Regions from separate parts of the Paenibacillus ilasis genome, predicted to be linked through region 2. Evidence: riboswitches for the same ligand, from Rfam matches in the RefSeq annotation. Region 2 holds a riboswitch; the other holds the start of a gene.
The links. Region 2 has a riboswitch for cobalamin ahead of ACETK5_RS23090 (ribonucleoside-diphosphate reductase subunit alpha). Riboswitches for the same ligand answer to the same signal wherever they lie in the genome.
Positions count from the first base shown of each region.

Region 1: it holds a riboswitch for cobalamin, as region 2 does, so the genes downstream of both, ACETK5_RS01655 (helical backbone metal receptor) here and ACETK5_RS23090 (ribonucleoside-diphosphate reductase subunit alpha) in region 2, are expected to answer to the same signal.

Region 1 is NZ_JBHDJG010000001.1:304,410-308,805, forward strand. Features, by position in the region: gene cbiB (adenosylcobinamide-phosphate synthase CbiB) at 1-920, shown strand, start outside; gene ACETK5_RS01650 (histidine phosphatase family protein) at 911-1,747, shown strand; cobalamin riboswitch at 1,900-2,102, shown strand; gene ACETK5_RS01655 (helical backbone metal receptor) at 2,359-3,363, shown strand; gene ACETK5_RS01660 (FecCD family ABC transporter permease) at 3,360-4,396, shown strand, end outside.
Region 2 is NZ_JBHDJG010000002.1:660,112-664,507, forward strand. Features, by position in the region: gene ACETK5_RS23090 (ribonucleoside-diphosphate reductase subunit alpha) at 261-2,594, opposite strand; cobalamin riboswitch at 2,790-3,023, opposite strand; gene ACETK5_RS23095 (MTH1187 family thiamine-binding protein) at 3,384-3,689, shown strand; tRNA gene ACETK5_RS23100 (tRNA-Thr) at 3,798-3,869, shown strand; gene ACETK5_RS23105 (GmrSD restriction endonuclease domain-containing protein) at 4,167-4,396, shown strand, end outside.

The DNA.
Region 1 (4,396 bases), on a different contig from region 2:
CGAGATGGCTCCCCCATCCCGTCATTGGCATGGGGAAAGCCATCCGCCGGGTTGAAGGCTGGATTCGCCATTGGGCGACTTCCGCTCAGAGCCTGAAGCGGGCGGGGATACTGCTGCCGGTGATCGTGGCCGGCGGCTCCTTCGTGCTGGCGTGGCTGCTGCTGGAGCTGTGCGCGGCGATTCATCCTTGGCTTGCGTGGGGGGTGGAGATCGTGCTTATTGCGACTACGATTGCCATCAAGGGGCTGCGAGAGGCAGGATTGGAGGTCTACGGCCATCTTCGCTCCGGCCATATCGCGGAGGCCCGGCGCGCGCTCAGCATGGTTGTCGGGAGAGACACCGGCCATCTGGATGAGCCGGAGATTGTGCGGGGAACGGTGGAGACGGTTGCGGAGAATATCGTGGATGCGGTGATCGCTCCGCTGTTTTTTGCCCTGATCGGGGGAGCGCCGCTGGCGATGGCCTATCGGGCCGTAAACACGCTCGACTCCATGGTCGGTTATAAAAACGAGAAATACCAGCATATCGGCTGGGCATCCGCAAGGCTGGACGATATGGCCAATTGGATACCGGCACGCCTGACCGCAGGGCTGTTGACCATGGTAGCTGCGATGTTTTCGCTGCAATGGAAAAAAGCGATCAAGATGGTCAGAAGAGATGCGCGAAAGCACCCCAGTCCGAACAGCGGCTTCCCGGAATCGGCCGTTGCCGGTGCTCTGGGCATTCGTCTGGGAGGCGAGAATTCCTATCAGGGTATCATCTCGTTCCGGGCTTACATGGGGGATGCTGATCGCCCGCTTGAAGCGGAGGATATCCGGGTGACCAACCGTTTGCTGCTGGGCGTATCGGTTTTGTTTACGTTACTGGGTACCGTGGTGCTCGGACTTGTTGCCGCATCAGGAGGAAGGTTATGGATATGAGGATCACGCTGCATCTGGTCCGTCATGGCCGCACGCTGTGGAACGAGGAGCGCCGTTATCTCGGTCACGAGGATCAAGGGATTCTGAGGGAAGGCAGACAGCAGCTCCTCCCGCTGCGGGAAAGGTTTTTTACCGGGCAGTTTGTCCGGATCTATTGCAGTGATCTCCTTCGATGCAGGCAGACGCTGAATGTTATCCTATCGGATTCAACAATGGCTGCTATTCCTGATGATGAAGCTTTGGGCAGGTTTATACCGGGTGTCGAGTATGATCCGCGCCTGCGCGAGCTTGACTTCGGGGATTGGGAAGGGAACACCTACGAGGATTTGAAGTCGGATACCTCTTATCGGCGCTGGATTGATAACCCTGCAGAAGTTACGCCGCCGAATGGGGAGAGCTGGGAAGCGTTCCGTTCCCGGGTTCAGGCATTTTTGACCGGATTGTCTTTGGATTTGAAGGAACTGTTGCATGTGGAGGAAGATCCGGATACCCTTGTGCAGGCAGAGGCAGAGGCAGAGGCAGAGGCAGAGGCAGAGGCAGAGGCAGAGGCAGAGGCAGAGGCAGAGGCAGAGGCAGAGGCAGAGGCAGAGGCAGAGGCAGAGGCAGAGGCAGAGGCAGAGGCAGAGGCTGCTGGCTACGGCCTGGGAACACAGAGAGAGGGGCTTGATGTGCTTGTGGTCACCCATGGGGGCGTTATCCGGCAGATCGCCGCAGCCACCCTTCCGCATACGGAATTCTGGGGGACGCAGGTATCGCCGGGCGAGGAGCTCAAGCTGCAATTGACATGGGATGGAGAACGCTGGCAAGGCGTACGGGTAAGCGAATAAATGAAATCGTATGATATCGGTGCGGAATGGGCGATAACGGGATGAATCCGTATCCTGACGCATTTGAAACGACCGAAACTTTCGGTTGTAAGAGGAGGGTTTATCGCCTATAATCTTGGGCAGAGAAACCATGCTTGGCCTATCATACATAAATTCATATTATTTGCGAGGGTCCCGGACAGAAGGCGTTATTGTCTTTCTGCCGGGTTAATAGGGAAGCCGGTGCAAGTCCGGCACGGTCCCGCCACTGTGAAGCAGGGACTTCTCCATATGCCACTGAGCCATAGCGCTTGGGAAGGCGGAGAAGTCGTTACAGCCTGCAAGTCAGGAGACCTGCCCTCGGCGAATGAATGACGGTCCTTCGAGGAGAGGATTACGTTTGCCGAACCCATGCAGCATGTATGGGCGGAAGTTTAAGGCGCTATCTGTGAACGGTTATCCAGATGTCCTTATGTTAAAACGTAATCCCTGAGTCCTTGTTTACGAGGAGTCAGGGATTTTTGCTTCTTTTGGAGTATGACGATTGATGTTTTTCTCCCGGTAAGGATCAGTTGAAGGAATGTAGACTTGCAGCGCCAGGTTCTCAATTATGTATAGGGGGATTTCAAGAGATGAAAGCATTAAACAAAACATGGTCCGTACTTCTGGTAGCCATACTGATGGCCCTGGCCTTGGTCGGCTGTGGAGGCGAAGAAGCGGCGCCGAAGGATACAACGCCGCCTGCACAGCAGGAAGAGCAGAATAACGAAGCGCCGGCAAATTCCGGCGAAGAGCTTAAAACGGCGTATCCGCTGACCGTTAAGGATTCAACCGGGGTTGAAATGACGTTTGAGAAAGCTCCGGCCAAAGTTGCATCCCTGACACCGTCCGAGACGGAAAAACTGTTCGCCTTGGGCCTGGATGAGGAAATCGTTGGCGTGTCCGATAATGACGATTATCCGGAAGCGGCCAAATCCAAGCCTAAATTGGGCGGGTTTCAAGTGAATGAAGAGGCTATTATTGCAGCCGATGCCGATGTGGTATTTGCCGCTTCGATGAATGCCCAGAATGCCGAGAAATTGCGTGAGCTTGGCGTTACCCTGTTCGTCAATGATCCGAAAACCATTGATGCCGTGATGGAGAACATCGAACTGATCGGGCAAATTACCGACCGTCAAGCGGAGGCGAAAGCGGTCGTGGATCAGATGAAGCAGGAATTGGCTACCGTTACGGAAGCCGTGAAAGCCGTGAAGGATGAAGACAAGAAGAAAGTATACGTAGAATTCTCTCCGGGATGGACTGTCGGCAAGGGCGAGTTTATGGATGAGATCATCACCTTAGCTGGCGGCGTCAACGCAGCCGGCGATGCGGAAGGCTGGTTCGAAATCAGCGAGGAAAATATTATCGCTGCGAACCCCGATGTCATTTTGTACACGGACGATGTGGTAGATGAAGCAACCAAGAAAACATTGGATCAGCTGATTAAGGAGCGCGGCGGCTGGGATGAGATCGATGCCATCAAGAATGATCAGGTCATTTCCGTGGATGCGAACCTGCTGAGCCGTCCGGGTCCCCGTGTGACGCAAGGGTTGATTGAAGTGGCGAAGGCCGTTTATCCGGAACTGATGAATCCATGAGTAAAAAACTTGCAGGATTCGGTGCGGCCGGCATACTCCTATTACTGTTAACCTTGGTTGTCAGTCTCGGAATCGGCTCCGTGCACCTGCCTGTGAGAGAGATTGGGGCGATGCTGCTGCACAGGCTGCCGGGAATCGGCGATTCCATCGTTCCGGGCTGGGAAGCTTCCTCCGAGCAAATCCTCATGAAGGTGAGATTGCCGCGGATCCTGCTTGGGATGCTCGTTGGAGCCTCCCTGGCGGTGGCCGGAGCCGCCTTTCAAGGCGTACTTCGCAATCCGCTGGCGGATCCGTTTACGCTCGGTGTATCCTCGGGTGCTGCGCTTGGTGCAGCATCCCTGATTTTTTTCGGGATGGAATACTCCTTTGCCGGAGGTTACACGCTGCCGCTGGTAGCGTTTATGACCGGAGCAGGCACCTTATGGGCCGTTCTGCTGTTGGCAAGGGATCAAGGAAAACTGCCGATCCACGGGCTCATTCTGTCCGGTGTGGTGATGCAGTCGTTTCTGGGCGCCGTCGTTTCCTTTTTGACGGTCATGTCCAAAGATACGGTAAACCAGATCCTGTACTGGACGATGGGGAGCCTGAGCATGCGTGGATGGTCGTATACGGCCATCCTTTTCCCGTATTTTATCGCAGGATTTATATACTTATGGAGCAGGTCCCGAGAGCTTAATATTTTGTCGCTGGGGGAACGGCAGGCCGCCCATATGGGCTTGAATGTGGATCGGCTGAAGACCAGCGTGCTCATCGTGGCTACCCTGCTTGCCGCCGCAGCCGTGTCGGTCTCCGGCGTGATTGGATTCGTGGGACTTGTGGTACCGCATATGATCCGGCTGATCACCGGCTCCGATTATCGCGTCATTGTTCCACTGTCGGCTCTGGGCGGCGCGATGTTCATGGTCTGGTGCGATACGGCGGCACGGTCCGTGCTGGCACCAACGGAAATACCGCTCGGTGTGGTTACGGCATTCATAGGCGCTCCATTCTTTGCGTATTTGCTATACCGGAACAAAAAACGGCGCAGGGAGGG
Region 2 (4,396 bases):
TTGCACCGCATGAGGAGCGACTCCCAAGGGGAGAGCGATCCCAGCAGGCAGCAGCTCAATCAATCGCACGAAGTAACTCATTAGCCTCCGCACTACATTCCAGCGTTCCCGAAGGGAGAAAGCGCTCCTAGCCACCAGAGTAACGTAGAAGCGCCTCATTCACACCATGCACACCTTGCGGGTGTCCAGAGGGCAGAGCCCTTGGGGCCCTCCCTTGGAAGGGAGGGTTTGGGTGGGTTCGAAATTAGGTCTATCGAAAGTTAGCTAGCACAGCTTTCGCACTCTTCAATCGTCAGCGCACGGCTGCGTACATAGTACGTGGACTTGATGCCGGCTTTCCAGGCATGCAGGTGCAGCTCCAGGAATTCCGAAGCCCGGATATCAGGGCGGACATACAGGTTAAAGCTTTGCGCCTGGTCAACGTGACGCTGACGGGCGGCAGCCATTTTGATGGACCAATGCTGGTCGATCAAGAAAGCCGTTTTATAGTACCAGATCGTTTTTTCGGACAGATCCGGAGCCGGGTTAGCCACTTTATAGGTGGTTTTTTCTTCATAAGAAAGAAGTTCGTACAATGGATCGATGCTCGCCGTGGAACCTGCGATGATCGATGTGGAGCCGTTCGGTGCGATGGCAAACAGCCATGCGTTACGGACGCCGTTCGCTTGTACTTCTTGCTGCAATTCGCGCCACTGTTCGGTGGTTACGAACTTGCCCTCATGCTCGCCGTCGGTGTAACCGCGGAACGTGAAGTACTCGCCACTCTCCCAGTCGGAGCCTTTGAATTTCGGATAATAGCCTTTTTCCTTAGCCAGCTCCATGCTGGATTTAACGAGCAGGTAGTTGATGTGCTCATACAGGTTGTCATTATAGGCAACGGCTTCGTCGGATTCCCAGCGGATGCCTTCCAGCGCCAGCAAGTGGTGCAGACCGAAGGTGCCGAGACCGACCGCACGATATTGACTGTTGGTATATTGAGCTTGCAGAACTTCAATATTGTTAATGTCGATGACGTTATCCAGCATGCGAACCTGGATTGGAACGAGACGCTCCAGCACACCGGCAGGTACAGCACGAGCCAAGTGGATGGAGTTCAGGTTGCAGACAACGAAATCGCCAGGGATTTTGGAAATGACGATCCGGGTTTGGCCGTCTTTCGTAACCAGCTCCTCTTGTTCAACGACTGTCGGAGATTGGTTCTGCATGATCTCCGTGCACAGGTTGGAAGAGTAGATCATGCCATGCGCAGAGTTCGGGTTTGCACGGTTGACCGTGTCGCGGTAAAACATGTACGGTGTACCCGTTTCAAGCTGGGATTTCATGATGCGCTTCATAATGTCGATGGCTTGTACCGTAATGCGCGGCAGCAGCGGGTTCGCCACGGCTTCAGCATACTTTTGACGGAATTCGCCTTCGCCTTGACCTTGATCATAGAAGTCTTCCAAGCCCAGCGGACGGCCGTTCTCGTCTTTCCAGCCCATGATTTTCTTCACTTCATGCGGACAGAACAGGCTCCACTCTTCACGTGCTTCTACAGCCTCCATGAACAGGTCAGGCAGACATACGCCGTGGAACACGTCATGTGCTCTCATGCGCTCGTCACCGTTGTTCAACTTCAGATCGAGGAAGGACAGGATGTCTTTGTGGAACACATCCAGGTAAACGGCGATGGCGCCTTTACGAGTTCCCAATTGGTCAACGCTAACAGCGGTGTTGTTCAACTGGCGAATCCAAGGGATAACGCCGGAGCTGGTGTTCTTGTGACCGCGGATGTCAGAGCCGCGTGCACGGACTTTACCGAGGTAGACCCCGATGCCGCCGCCCATTTTGCTGAGACGGGCAATATCCGTGTTGGAATCGAAGATTCCTTCCAGGGAGTCGTCCACGGTATCGATGAAGCAGCTGGAAAGCTGGCCGGCTACTTTTTTGCCTGCATTAGACATGGTCGGCGTAGCAGCCGTCATGTACAGGTTGCTCATGGCCCAGTAGGCTTCTTTGACAAGGTCAAGACGCTTGTCGGCAGGCTCGTTGTGCATGAGGAACATCGCGATGACCATATAGCGTTCTTGCGGAAGTTCCATGACGCGACCGTCAAAGTCGTTTGCCAGGTAACGCTCAGCCAGCGTCAACAGACCGATGTAATCAAACAGCAGATCGCGGCTTGGATCGATGCATTCGCCGAGCTCTTCGATTTGTTCTTTGGTGTAGCTGGTCAGAAGATCCTCGCGATAGATGCCTTTCTGTACAAGCTCCGTAATGAGCGGGTAGAAGGCACCGTACGGTTCCTCCGGATAGGCTTTGTATCGGCGGTTGGTGGCCGCTTTTTTATATAAAGAGGTCAGAAACGAACGCGCAGCTGCAAACTTCCAATTCGGTTCTTCCTTGGTTACAAGCTCAAGGGCGGACATCGTGAAGGCGCTGCTGATTTCTTCGCCGGTAACTTGCTCACCGCGCAATTTGGCATTGACGCCGCGAAGCAGACGCTCCTTATCGAGCATGTCCAATCCTTTTAGAGTCCGGTCGGCATAGACGGAGAGACGAATTTCATCAAAGGCGAGCTGACGGTTGTTCGGTTTAACTACGAGCTGGGGCATGAATAAATTCCTCGCTTTCTTCGGGGGAAATATGAAAAAGGACATCAAAAAAACATTTTCTAAAACCCGCGGGCAGGCTTGAAAATGTCCGTGCGCTGTGATTCGAAAATGACGTTTGCCATAAGCTCGTGAACGGGCAAGATGTTATGTACAGACGCAAGTTTAACGAACACTTACCTAAAACCCCGTAGGTTGGTGTCTATCTGTATATAGGCAGGTCTCCTGACTTGGGCTTTTTCCCTCGACATTCCCTTCCCCGGGACCTTGCTCCGGTTCCTCGGTGGCATATGTCGTATGGGGATGGCTGATGGTTCATAAACAGCCTAAGAGCCCTTACAGTGGCGGGACCGTGATGGATTTACACCATGCTTCCCTATTAAGCCGGACTGCCTTATAGGTTGATCCGGCACCTACATACACTATATTTGGTTGTTGTTAATCTAATTTAACCCAATATATTGTGTTTGTAAACCATATTCTTAAAATTGAACGCAAAAAGAATTATAGCAAACGAGCGGTCATTGTGCCAGTTAAGAAACTGCCAAAAGGCCATAACATTTCCTGAATTGTGACCAAATGCGACCTTTTCTGCGCTGATACCACGTATATTATCGTTTTGACAAAATAAGATGTATTCGTATGGACGAGACGAGGAAGGAACACCATATCTTGTGTGAAGTTAAGACTGACGGACTTTGATATGAAGGGCTAGAATTGATATGATAACTGTATCCGGAAGTTTAAAGCATTCCATAACAGATGAGATGGGAACGAGGGAGGTTTTAAAAGATGGCTATAGCGGAGGTAACGGTGATTCCGATCGGAACCGCAACAACGAGTTTGAGCTCTTATGTTGCCGAGATGCAGCGTATATTGAAACAGCAGGATGGAATATCCTATGAGCTGACTTCGATGAGTACTATCATCGAGGGAGAGCTCAGCATGATCTGGCGGGCAATTGAGGCTTTGCATGAAGCGCCTTTTCTGTCCGGTGCCCAGCGCGTATCGACTTCCGTGAAGATCGACGACCGCAGGGACCAAGTTTCCTCGAGCAAACAGAAGATCCAGTCCGTGCAGGAGAAGTTAGGCGGGTAATGCCGCCATTTTCGGAGGATATTTCCGTAAGAATAGGGCTTGCATTTTGTTGCTGAAGTATTATAATAATTTTTGTTGTTTCGTGAGGAATAACATCGAACCACATTTGCTGGTGTAGCTCAGGGGTAGAGCAACGCACTCGTAATGCGTAGGTCGGGGGTTCAATTCCCTTCACCAGCATCTTCATAAAGTCAATCATGGCGCGGCTTTCCGAGTTTTCGGAATCGCGCCATTTTTGTTATTTATTCCGTTCTTCTACCATTTTTCTACCCTTTAGTCTGATGAAGTGTTGTTTTCACCGTCGGTAGGATCACTTTTGTTCTCGATCAAAGCGTCAAATTCCTTGCCGAGTATAGAATCGCCGATATTTTCAGTACTGCTTCCCGTAAGACTTAACTTTAACCACACTCATGTACAATAATGATTTGATATATTATCATTACCATTATAATACTCCTAAGTAAAGGAATGAGACTGGTGGAAAAAAAGAATCTCCCCTCTACGCAACGTGAATTATCCATTCGAAGTGAGACTATTCAACGGCTCTACAACTTTTATCAAAATGAGCTATTTATAGTTAATAGAAGATATCAACGAAAACTAATATGGACCATTGATGAAAAAAGAAAGTTTATTGATTCTATAATAAAAGGGTATCCAGTTCCTTTGTTACTCCTTGCTGATTCGGTTTATGATCAAATTTCAGT